DNA from 2 places in the Desulfitobacterium sp. genome. Region 2 is predicted to be linked to the other one. Evidence: riboswitches for the same ligand, from Rfam matches in the RefSeq annotation. Region 2 holds a riboswitch; the other holds the start of a gene.
What was found. A riboswitch is a leader RNA that binds a small molecule or an ion and turns the genes downstream of it on or off. The one in region 2 is predicted to bind S-adenosylmethionine.

Region 1 (6,118 bases), on a different contig from region 2:
TGTTCAGCCTGGGAAAGAAGATCGGCTGCAAGCTCTTGGGGTCTTGCCGATTCGTCAGCTAAAATCAAAATCTCACTGGGACCGGCCAGCATGTCTATATCTACCGTGCCAAAGACTTGCTTCTTGGCCAAAGTGACGTAGATATTGCCGGGCCCCGTGATCTTATCTACGGGAGGAATCTCCTCAGTGCCAAAAGCTAAGGCGGCAATGGCTTGAGCTCCACCTAATTTATAGATTTCCGTGATTCCGGCTTCGGCTGCGGCGACCAGGACTTCCGGCAGCAGAGTTCCATCCTTTCGGGGTGGACTGACCATAACAATCTCCTTAACCCCCGCTACAGCCGCTGGGACTGCATTCATAAGCACCGAAGAAGGATAGGCTGCTGTGCCCCCAGGAACATAAATGCCGACTCTTTGCAGAGGAAGCAAGAGCTGGCCCAAAATGCTGCCGTCGTCTTTAGGGGCAAACCAGGAGTTACGCTTTTGTTTATCGTGATAGACTGTAATATTTTCCTGAGCTTGACGAATTGCTTCTAAAAATTCCTTATCAACTAATGAATAGGCTTTTGTAATCTCCTCTTCCCTTACCCGCAACCCGGAAGAGCGTAGATCAACACCATCAAATTTCTCTGTAAGCTGATAGAGAGCCGAATTTCCCTCCTGTTTGATTTTCAAGAGAATCTCAGCCACATTTTGCTCAAGTAATTGATCATTGCCATAGGACTTGCGGGTGAGGGTAGACAAATCCAATTCCTCAAGATTTTTGATCTCCATATCCTTACCTCCTACCATCCAATTATTAAAGAAAACCCGGCTTCGACGAGCTTTAGCGAAGAAGAGGCCGCTGGTTGCCCTTATGCGCCCGCAGACTTATACTTTCCGACTAGCCAAAGAAAACCCGGCTTCGCCAGGCCTTAAGTCATCCTTCCTTCAGGATGACACCAAATCCTAGCCTTTGTCATACTGAACGATAGTGAAGTATCTTAGCCCCAAAATACTTATAAGCTAACAAAGGATCCTGCGAAGTTTTTCCATCAGCTCATTAATGCGTTCGTATTTCATCCGATAGGCAACCCGATTGGCAATCAACCTAGTGGTAGCCTCAAGAATGGGTGCCACTTCCACTAGCTTATTTTGCCTTAAGGTAGTCCCCGTGGAAACAATATCTACGATCATCTCCGAAAGTCCTACCCGAGGAGCTAATTCGATATTGCCATGGAGCTTGATGGGAATAACCTGCATTCCCTGCTGCCGGAAGAATTCCTCCGCCACCCGTGGAAACTTAGTTGCTACCCGTTGATGATTCAACCCGCTCAAATCATAGTTCCCATCAGCGAGACGTGGAGGGACTTTTTCTTCCGGCATAGCCACCACAAAGCGACAATAGCCAAAACCAAGATCTAGGAGTTCTACTACATCTTTATTTTCTTCTAAAAGAGTATCCTTTCCCACAAAACCAAGATCAGCAGCACCATATTCAACAAAAGTGGGAATATCCGTAGGACGGCATATAATGATTTGGGCTTGGTCCTTTTCTAGGGGGAAAACTAACTTCCGTGATTCTTCACTGACATCCCGGCACCGGATGCCGACCTTGGTCAGAGCCTCCAGAGAGTCTGTTAATAATTTCCCCTTGGGCAGTGCTATGGTCAAGAAATTACGAGGCAATCTCTCTCAACTCCTTAGTCTAAAGTTAATAATTTTAAATTTGCAGATTGTTGTTTATTGTTTATTGTTTTTGTTTATCGCTTTACTAAGTTAAAGCGATGGAGTGTTAAGGTAATTATAACAACCTCCATATATCCTGGCAATACTTTTTTAATATTTATCTAGAAACGCCCTGAACAAACGGGTGCTTAAAAAAATGTCATCCTGAGCGCTGAGTCGGATCTTCAAAAGATTCTTCACTGCGTTCAGAATGACCCCATACTTCTTTGGTCCCCCACTAGGGAAGTCTTTCTAGACTTCGAATAAACCTTTAATCCCTTTTTGAGCGGCTAATTCCTCGGCTTCCCTTTTGGTTAAAGGTTCTAGGGACATTTCAACATTTTTCCCATTTTGGCGAAGTCTTTGAGTCTCGCGGATTACTTGCGAAACATTCTTGCCATAGACTAAGACCTCGGCAGCTTCTACCGGGCCTCCACCGGATTGCTCCATAATTGCCCTGAGGTTGATAGCAAAGCCTGTGGCCGCTAAATCATCCCCAAACTCTCCATATAAAGAGTCGTAGCGCCCCCCTTCCACGATCGGGAACCCCACCCCTGGGACATAACCCTCAAAGACCGCACCTGTATAGTAACTAAAACCCCGTAAGATCCCAAGATCAAGCGAGATATATTCCTGCACGCCAAAATCCTTCAAGTACTGATAGACTTGTCTAAGGGAATCAACCGCCTCCCGAAGAGAAGGCTCCTCACTCCATGCAAGAACCTGATTCAGCATATCTTCTTTGCCGTGAAGATGGGGTAGCCTGAGCAAAATTCCTTCAACCCTTGCTGCAAAGCCATAATCTTTTACTAGTCTTTCAATTCCCACGAAATCCTTACGAGCTAGTTTCTCCTCATAATTACTTCTAAATTCCGGGGGTACCTTTAACTCGTCCATAATCCCCGTAAATATTCCCATGTGGCCCAAGTTAAATTGAAAATCTTTCACACCAATCTGTCCCAAGGCTTCAACGGCTAAAGCTATAACCTCCGCATCGGCGGCAGAAGAAGCCGAACCAATGAGCTCGACCCCTACCTGGCGAAACTCCTGTTTATGGGATTTGGAATAGCGAAAAACATCCGCCCCATAGCAAAGCCTTAAAGGAAGTCTCCCTCCCCTCAGGCGAGTGGTCACCATCCGGGCAATGGGGGTAGTTAATTCCGGACGCAATACCAGCACGTGCCCCTGACGATCAAATAACTTAAAGAAAGAATCCCCCTCTTCCTCCACCGGTTGAATACACGCACCATACTCTAATGTCGGAGTTACAACTTTACGATAAGCCCACGCATTAAACAAATCCATAATTTTTGCTTCTGCCTGCTCCTGTAAGGCTAATTCATCCGGTAGAATATCATGCATCCCCTCGGGGATCCGTAATCCTAGGGATGTACGAGGCATATCAATCCTCCTCCTTCCCCTTTTCGTTTTCTTTTTCTGCTAATCGTCCTAGTACCATTTGGTACCCATCCGCCCCGAAATATAAACACCGTTTTACCCGGCTAATAGTAGCCGTACTTGCACCGGTAGATTGAGCTATGGTAGTATAGGTTACATTCTTTTCTAAGAGCTTGGCTACTTCCAGCCGTTGAGCCAGAGCTTTTATCTCTGCCACTGTGGCGATATCTTGAAAGAATCGGTAACATTCTTCCCGATCTTTTAATAATAAAATTGCATCAAATAACGAGTCGGTTAAAGAATCACGCAGGCGCTGATCAATTCCCATAATCTCATCTTGGTCATGTTCCTTCATAAAATCATCTCCTTATGCTTCAATACTTTAAATTATTAAAGTATAGAGCCCTTGTCAATAATCATCAGGCCAGTTACGTAAATTTTAAAGGTTATTTCTTAAGTATGTACATTTTCTTGTTATATAAAATTTACTTGCCAAAAGCTAATCCACTATGTTATTATAAACTTCAGTCAAGACTTCAAGAGATCCAGACTAGCGAATTGAATAAAAAACTCTTATCCAGAGTAGGTGGAGGGACTGGCCCGATGAAACCCGGCAACCGGCATGAAAAATGCACGGTGCTAAATCCTGCAGGAAATACTGGGAGATGAGAGGAAAGCCGAAATATAAACTCCGCGGATTTCCTCGTGGAGTTTTCTTTATTATGAGAACCATCTGAGGAGGAAAAGCAGTGATTATAATTGAGAACCTTACTAAAGTTTACACCTCCCGCAAAAACCAAGTAATTGCTATAGAAGATATCTCCCTTCATATTCCCAAAGGAGCTATATACGGCATTATCGGTTTAAGCGGTGCCGGAAAAAGTACCTTAGTCCGTTGTATTAATCGCTTAGAGGAACCCACCGGCGGCAAGATTATTATCGATGGTCAGGATTTGACACGGATGACCGCTCGCGAACTTCGGCAAGCGCGCCAGAAAATCGGCATGATTTTCCAGCACTTTCATCTCCTTCAATCAAGGACAGTCTTTGACAATATCGCCTATCCCTTAGAAATCGCCGGTTATAAGAAACAAGCTATCATAACAAGAGTCAAGGAATTACTACCGTTAGTTGGCCTAGAAGATAAAGCCAATGCGTATCCTTCCCAGCTTAGCGGCGGTCAAAAACAGCGGGTAGGTATTGCCCGTGCCTTAGCTACCAACCCAAAAGTTCTCCTCTGTGATGAAGCCACTTCCGCTCTGGACCCACAGACGACCTTATCCATCTTAGACCTTTTGCGAGATATTAATCAAAAACTCGGCCTGACCATTATCATGATTACTCATGAAATGAAAGTGGTAAAAGAAATCTGTACCGATGTAGCCGTTATCCACGAAGCAAAGATCGCGGAACAGGGACCAGTGGAATCCGTCTTCATTCAGCCCCAGTCCAGCATTGCCAAGGAGTTCATCTCTACAGTATTTCCCTATGAACTTCCGGCGGATCTGCTTCGGGAACTGGCTACTCATCCTAATTCTCAAATCATCCGCATTCAATTCCTTGGTTCACGAGCCTCCGACCCCATCATTGCTGATCTGATGCAAGAGTGCGCAGTTAGAGCCAATATCCTTTACGGCAGTATCGATCACCTCCGTTCCACCCTTTTTGGTACCCTGACTCTTGAACTTCAAGGAAATCCCGAACAGTTAGCCCTCGCACATCAATACCTGGCTCAACGTGAACTAAAGGTGGAGGTGATCCAAAATGTTTGATTTTACTAACCCTCAATATTGGGATACTATGATCCAGCTTTTAACACCGGCTACCTGGGAAACCATTTATATGGTTATTGCTTCAACCCTGCTAGCATATGTTCTGGGAGTTCCCTTGGGAGTAATTCTCGTTATTTCTTCACCTAGTCATATCCTCCCCAATCCCTGGGTTGAACGCATCTTAGGTACAGTAATTAATGTTTTCCGTTCCATACCCTTTATCATCTTATTAGTTCTGATCATCCCCTTTACCAGCTTCATTGTCGGCACTTATATCGGTACTAGAGCCGCCATCGTTCCTCTTGTTCTTTCCTCTGCACCCTTTGTGGCCCGGATGGTGGAAAGCTCACTTAAAGAGGTCCCCTATGGTGTCATTGAAGCGGCCCTCTCCATGGGATCTTCTCCCTGGCAAATTATTAAAAAAGTGCTTCTCCCTGAGGCCAAGGGCTCCCTTGTTTTAGGCATCGCCATCACCACCATTAGCATCATCGGTTATACGGCCATGGCCGGAACCATTGGTGGGGGCGGATTAGGTGCAGTGGCGATTCAATATGGATATAACCGCTTCCGGACCGATATAATGATCTATACAGTTGTAATTCTCGTGATTATCGTCCAAATCATCCAGTCCCTCGGCACCATGCTGGCACGCCGACTTACCCATCATTAAGCTTGTTTCAAGTCAATCTCTAGCCTGTCCAAGGTAATACCGGTAACACTGTAGGGAGGCCTAGAGAAAGGACTTGCAGCATAGATAAAAGCAAGAGTACTTTACTCAAACGTCATCATGTTTTACGGGTTCAAAAAGAGAAAAATTAAAAAATTCAAGGAGGAAAAAAGATGATTCGTTCAAAACGCAAACTATCTACCTTAATTATTGGCTCCCTTGTTGCCCTGTCCCTTCTGGTAACCGGCTGTGGCAGCACCCCCCAAAACGGCGCTCCCCAAAACAGCGGGGCTCAAAACTCGGGCAATTCCAACGAGCCTGTAACCATCAAGGTCGGAGCCACACCTGTTCCCCATGCCGAAATTCTCGAATTCATTAAACCCGAACTAGCAAAAGAAGGTATCAACCTTGAAATCAAGATATTTACGGATTACCCTCTTCCGAATCCTGCCGTAGATTCCGGCGAAATTGACGCCAACTTCTTCCAACACACTCCTTACCTTGAGACCTTTACCATTGATAAGGGCCTAAAGCTTGCAGCTATTGGTACAGTTCATATCGAACCCATGGGCCTC
Region 2 (6,118 bases):
ACTTCCGGCGGCTTACTTATCAGTGTACCTAAAGCCAACGCAGAGGAAGTGTTAAAGGCAATCCAGGAGGCGGAACCCCGGGCAAGAATCATCGGTGAAGTAATTTCTCGTCAAGCTCTGCCGATTATTCTACGGTAACACAATAGAAAGCCATGGGGACGCTTCGCGTGCTCGCTCCTTGAAACAGTGTTCCTGTCCCCTTGTTTCACCTGATCTCGAAATTCGACTCGCAAGGAGGAACTAGCGTGATTAAAATAGATGCCCTTGGCCAAGTTTGCCCCATCCCGGTGATTCGAGCCAAAAAGGCTTTAGCAGGATTAGGTGAGGAGGGCGGCGTGGTCACTATATTAGTGGATAGCGATATCTCACGTCAAAACCTGCAAAAGATGGCTTCCGGAATGGGTTTGCAAAGTGAATATGTAGAAAAAGAAAAGGGAGTCATCGAGGTGACTATTGTTGCCGGAGATGGATGTTTGGTTGAAGAGCAAGGCTCTGCCGAAGACTCCGGATTAGTGGTTGCGATCGGCCGCGATACTATGGGAGAAGGCAGCCTTGATCTAGGCCGGGTCCTCCTAAAAAGTTTTATTTATTCCTTAACCGAGCTGAACCCTCCCCCTAGCCATCTTCTTTTCTTTAACTCGGGAGCCTACTTGACCAGTAATGACTCCAATAGTTTAGCAGACCTTAAGGCCTTGGCAGAAAAGGGAACAATTATCCAAACCTGCGGTGCCTGCACCAATTTTTATGAACTTACTGAAAAGCTGGGAGTGGGCGAGATTACGAACATGTATAGCATCGTATCCACTATGGCAGGGGCTAAGCGATTGATCAATATCTAGGAGGTATTGTGTGTTTTATATAATAACCTTTCCCAACACTCATATGGCGATCTTCGCTGAAAAGTCCCTGCTTGAAGGAGGCTTTTCCGTAGGGGTCATGCCCGTACCGTCAAGCATCAAGGCCGGTTGCGGCATTGCCTTAAGGGTAGCGGATTATCAATCGGCAAAAGCCCATTTAATTAAGAATAATATTATTATTGCCGACATTTATCAAGCAGTAACCAACGGACAAGGCACTAAGTATCATCCGGTTAATTGAAACAGGGGGACAGGTTCCTTGTTTCAATGGGAGTTGTAAATAGAAGACGAAGTAATTGGCGGCCCTTGTGCGCAGAATACAGTTTACTATGTTACTGGGGAAATCTAATAGGAGTGCCGGCGTGGCTCTAAATAAATAGTAAATGAGGGATATTAGCATGCGAATTCAAGAACGGATTGAGAAACTAAGAAAATTAATGCAAGAGTATCAGATGGATGCTTACATCATTCCCAGCTCTGACCCCCATCTCAGTGAATACGTAGCAGCTCACTATAAATGCCGGGAGTGGATTTCGGGCTTTACGGGTTCCGCCGGAACTGTGGTCATTACGAAAAATGATGGAGGGCTTTGGACCGATGGCCGCTACTATATTCAAGCTGAAAGGCAGCTTCAAAACTCCGGTATTCGTTTGTTCCGCGCCGCTGAACCGGGAGTCCCTACTTTTACCGAATGGTTGCAGAAAGTCCTGCCCCAAGGCAGTGTCATAGGCTTTGATGGCAATGTCTTTTCCGCCAAACAAGTCATAGACATGGAAAAAGATTTTCAAGGGAAGACAACCTTAAAATTCGACCAAGATCTTGTCGGCAGGCTTTGGAAAGACCGACCGGCTATACCGGCTGAAAAAGTTTTTATCCATGAAGTAAAATACGCCGGGCGGTCCCGGGTCGAAAAGCTAAATGAACTACGTGAACAGATGAGTGCCAAGGGGGCAAATATTCATCTGCTTTCATCCTTAGATGACATAGCCTGGCTTTTGAATATTCGGGGAGGGGATGTCCCCAATAACCCGGTGACCATCGCCCACGTCCTAGTAACCCAGGTAAGCTGTTATTTATGCATTGATGAAGCTAAGGTTCCCGCTAACGTGAAAGCCGAGCTTGAAAGGGATGGAATTAAAATCATGCCTTATGGAGCGGTAGGCGAGCTTCTGCAAGGACTAAGAGACGAAGATGCTATCCTCTTTGCCCCTGAGGGAGTTAACGCCTTACTTTATCACGCTATTAATCCCCAAACTAAAAAAGTGGAGGGATCGAATCCTACCACATTGCAAAAAGCGATAAAGAATAAAGTTGAATTAGATAACCTAAAGTCCAGCAATATCCAAGATGGGGTTGCTATGGTGAAATTTATCAAGTGGCTCAAAACGAACGTTGGTCAGGAGCCTATTACTGAGCTTTCCGCTGGGGATTATCTTGAAACGTTGAGAAGAGAAAGCAACGATTGTGTTGGTTTAAGCTTTGACACTATCGCCGGGTATAAGGATCATGCTGCCATGATGCATTATAAGGCAATGCCGGAGAGTGCCTATACCCTAAAAAATGAAGGGCTTTTGCTCGTAGATTCCGGTGGTCAATACTTTGGCGGTACCACCGATATCACCCGTACCATTGTTTTAGGACCTTTGACTGAAGAAGAGAAAAAAGATTATACCCTGGTGTTAAAAGGACATATTGCTTTGGCAACCGCTAAATTCCTCTACGGTGCCACGGGCTCCAACTTGGATGTCTTAGCCAGACAGCCCATCTGGAAATACGGCATAGATTATAAATGCGGGACTGGTCATGGGGTAGGGATTTTCTTAAATGTTCATGAAGGACCCCAAAGATTGAGCCAAGTTCCCAATACGGTAAGGCTTGAGGAAGGTATGATCCTGACTAATGAGCCCGGTATTTATCGTGAAGGGAAACATGGTATCCGTACCGAGAATATGATGGTGGTGGTCAAGGACGAGGAGACTGAATTCGGCCAATTCCTAAAGTTTGAGCCTCTTACCTATTGCCCCATCGATATGGCTGGAATCGACCAAAGCCTGCTCACACCGGAAGAGCAGAAGTGGCTGACCGAGTATCACCAAATGGTTTATACCGAGCTGGAACCCTGCTTAAATGCTGATGAAAAGGCCTGGTTGGCTCAAGAGATCGGTATGTAGATAAGATATAAGTGCCAATGATAAGAGGAGAGTCGGGGATGAAATTAATATCGTGGAATGTCAACGGCTTGCGGGCCTGCTTAAATAAGGGCTTCATGGATTTTTTTCAACAAGAAGAAGCCGACATTTTTTGCCTTCAAGAAACCAAGATTCAGGAGGACCAGATCCCTTTTCAACTTGAGGGATATCATATGTATTGGAATTTTGCCAAGAAAAAAGGGTATTCCGGAACCGCTGTATTTTCCAAGACTAAGCCTCTCAATGTAACTTATGGGATTGGCAAGGAGGAACATGACCAGGAAGGTCGGGTCATTACCCTAGAATTCGAGAAGTTCTTCCTGGTTACGGTCTATACCCCTAATTCCCAAAGAGGATTAACCCGTTTAGATTATCGGATGACTTGGGAAGAGGAGTTCTTAAGCTATCTAAAGGGCCTTGAACAGTCCAAACCCGTGATTTTCTGTGGTGATCTTAATGTAGCTCACACCGAGATCGACCTCAAAAACCCTAAATCCAATCGGCAGAATGCAGGCTTTTCCGATGAAGAAAGAGCCAAATTCAGCCAAATCGTCGATAACGGCTTTATCGATACTTTCCGTCACTTTTACCCGGATAAGACCGGGGCTTATACTTGGTGGTCCTATATGTTTAATGCCCGTGCCAATAATGTGGGCTGGCGTATTGACTATTTTTGCGTTTCGGAAAGCCTAAGAGATCAGCTTAAAGATGCAATTATTTATGATCAGGTACTTGGTTCCGATCATTGTCCGGTGGGTCTGGAGATTTTTTAGTTTTTTGTTATAGATCAGATTGACTTTGGTGAATAGATGTAATAATATAGTGACAATGACCCATGGGTTTGCCTTAAATTGAATAGCATCCAATTTCTTATCAAGAGTGGCGGAGGGACTGGCCCTATGAAGCCCGGCAACCGGTATTCGACCAATGGAATACAACGGTGCTAACTCCTGCAATGGATTCATTGCAAGATGAGGGAGGAACTTATGTTGTTATCCTCTTTCCTGTGAAAGAGGTTTTTTTATTTGAGAGGGGGAGAGTGAGTGCCAATTAATGTGCCCAACGGCTTGCCTGCAGCGGAAATACTCATCAAAGAAGATGTTTTCATTATGGAAGAAAGGCGTGCGGAACACCAAGATATCCGTCCCCTTAGTATAATTATCCTAAACCTCATGCCCAATAAAATTGTCACAGAAACCCAAATCCTTAGGCTCTTAGGTAATTCCCCTTTGCAAGTGGATATTACCCTGCTCTATCCGGAGACCCATCTCTTCAAGAACACTCCCGAGGAGTATCTGATCAAGTATTACCAGACCTTTGACAGCATTAAGGATCAAAAATTTGACGGCATGATTATTACCGGTGCGCCTATTGAGCTGCTGCCCTTTGAGGAAGTGGATTTTTGGCCGGAACTGCAAAAGATTATGGATTGGAGCCGGCACAATGTTTTTTCCACCCTTTTTATTTGCTGGGGAGCCCAAGCGGGGCTTTACCATTTCTTTGGGATACCTAAGTATCCTTTGTCGGCTAAGATGTTTGGCGTCTTTCCCCATACCCTTAACCGGCGGAATGTACGGTTGTTCAGAGGCTTTGACGATGTCTTTTATGTTCCTCATTCCCGGCATACGGAAGTCCGCAGAGAAGACATTGAAAAAGAACCGGAGCTGGAGATTCTTTCTGAATCCGAAGAATCTGGGGTTTATATTGTCGGGACCAAAGGAGGACGGCAGATTTTTGTCACCGGTCACTCTGAGTATGATCCAATGACCTTAAAAGGGGAATACGACCGGGATGTTTCCCAAGGACTACCCATCAATATCCCACAGAATTATTATCCCGGAGATGACCCCGCCAAGACCCCTGTTGTCAAATGGAGGGGACATTCTAACTTGCTTTTTGCCAATTGGCTGAACTACTATGTCTATCAAGAAACCCCATACAATCTTGAGGAAATAGAGTAGGGAACGGCCCCTCCGTATCGTTGCGCAAGAAAATAGAAAGAAGGATGCTGGATGCTGGATTACGCAAGGGATCGAGAGGCTGCCTGGCAGCTTCTCAACGAGTATGTTAAAAGTGAGACCTTATTACGTCACTCCATTACGGTAGAAGCCGTCATGCGTCATTTTGCCGCCCTTTATCAAGAGGACCCTGATCTATGGGGCAATATTGGCTTATTACATGATATTGATTTTGAGATGTATCCGGATCAGCACTGCCGTAAAACCCGGGAAATCCTGGAGCCCAGGCAATTGCCGGAAGAATTTATTCGGGCTATCGAAAGTCACGGCTATGGACTGGTATATGATGTGGAGCCAAAAGAAAATGCAGAAAAGGTCCTCTACACTATTGATGAATTAACAGGACTGATCTCCGCTACGGCCTTGCTCCGCCCCAGCAAGAGTCTCTTTGATTTAACTGCCAAATCCGTAAAAAAGAAATGGAAACAAAAAAGCTTCGCCGAGAATGTTAATCGCGAAGTGATTGAGAATGGGGCCAATCGTTTGGGTAAGGACTTAAATGAGATCATTGAGGAGACCATCAAAGGAATGCGCAATATTGCTGCCGAAATCGGCCTGGAGGGAGATCTCACAGCAGGGGAAGAAGCCGGGAAATAATTAATTAAAAAACCTATTGACAGATATAAAAGAATGGATTAGAATCATAACAACATTAAATCTATTGTTTAACACGATGAAGGGGCGTCCACTGCTGATATAGTATAGAGAGCTGACGGTTGGTGCAAGTCGGTCTATGAAGCGATATGGATTCCACCCCGGAGTGGCCAATGATGAATTGTGACGGGTTCCGCCCGATAACGCGGACATAAGTTGGCCGATTACGGCAACATGGGTGGCAACGCGGGAATACCTCTCGTCCCTGATTGGGATGAGGGGTTTTGTTTTTTACCGAGAGTTATAAGTCGAATTTTGACTTAGGCTAAGGAAAAGACAACATAGTTGTTTCCCACTAGTAACTGTAACGGCTGAAACTTGGGTGGCACCGCGGAATTACCCGCCCCAAATATTGGGGTGGGTTTTATTTTTTTACACGGTAATCCAATAAAGCCATCAG

Region 1: another riboswitch for S-adenosylmethionine. It lies ahead of AC1U9U_RS04785 (methionine ABC transporter ATP-binding protein); the one in region 2 lies ahead of metA (homoserine O-acetyltransferase MetA).

Annotation. Positions count from the first base shown of each region.
Region 1 covers NZ_CEVWNY010000017.1:21,660-27,777, forward strand. Annotated here, with positions in the region: gene hisD (histidinol dehydrogenase) at 1-773, opposite strand, end outside; gene hisG (ATP phosphoribosyltransferase) at 1,005-1,667, opposite strand; gene hisZ (ATP phosphoribosyltransferase regulatory subunit) at 1,959-3,107, opposite strand; gene AC1U9U_RS04780 (YerC/YecD family TrpR-related protein) at 3,109-3,459, opposite strand; SAM riboswitch class I at 3,675-3,776, shown strand; gene AC1U9U_RS04785 (methionine ABC transporter ATP-binding protein) at 3,854-4,876, shown strand; gene AC1U9U_RS04790 (methionine ABC transporter permease) at 4,869-5,546, shown strand; gene AC1U9U_RS04795 (MetQ/NlpA family ABC transporter substrate-binding protein) at 5,717-6,118, shown strand, end outside.
Region 2 covers NZ_CEVWNY010000002.1:5,842-11,959, reverse strand. Annotated here, with positions in the region: gene selD (selenide, water dikinase SelD) at 1-138, shown strand, start outside; gene yedF (sulfurtransferase-like selenium metabolism protein YedF) at 246-839, shown strand; gene AC1U9U_RS00630 (putative Se/S carrier protein) at 850-1,098, shown strand; gene AC1U9U_RS00625 (aminopeptidase P family protein) at 1,256-3,028, shown strand; gene AC1U9U_RS00620 (exodeoxyribonuclease III) at 3,067-3,819, shown strand; SAM riboswitch class I at 3,914-4,024, shown strand; gene metA (homoserine O-acetyltransferase MetA) at 4,090-5,007, shown strand; gene AC1U9U_RS00610 (HDIG domain-containing metalloprotein) at 5,059-5,661, shown strand.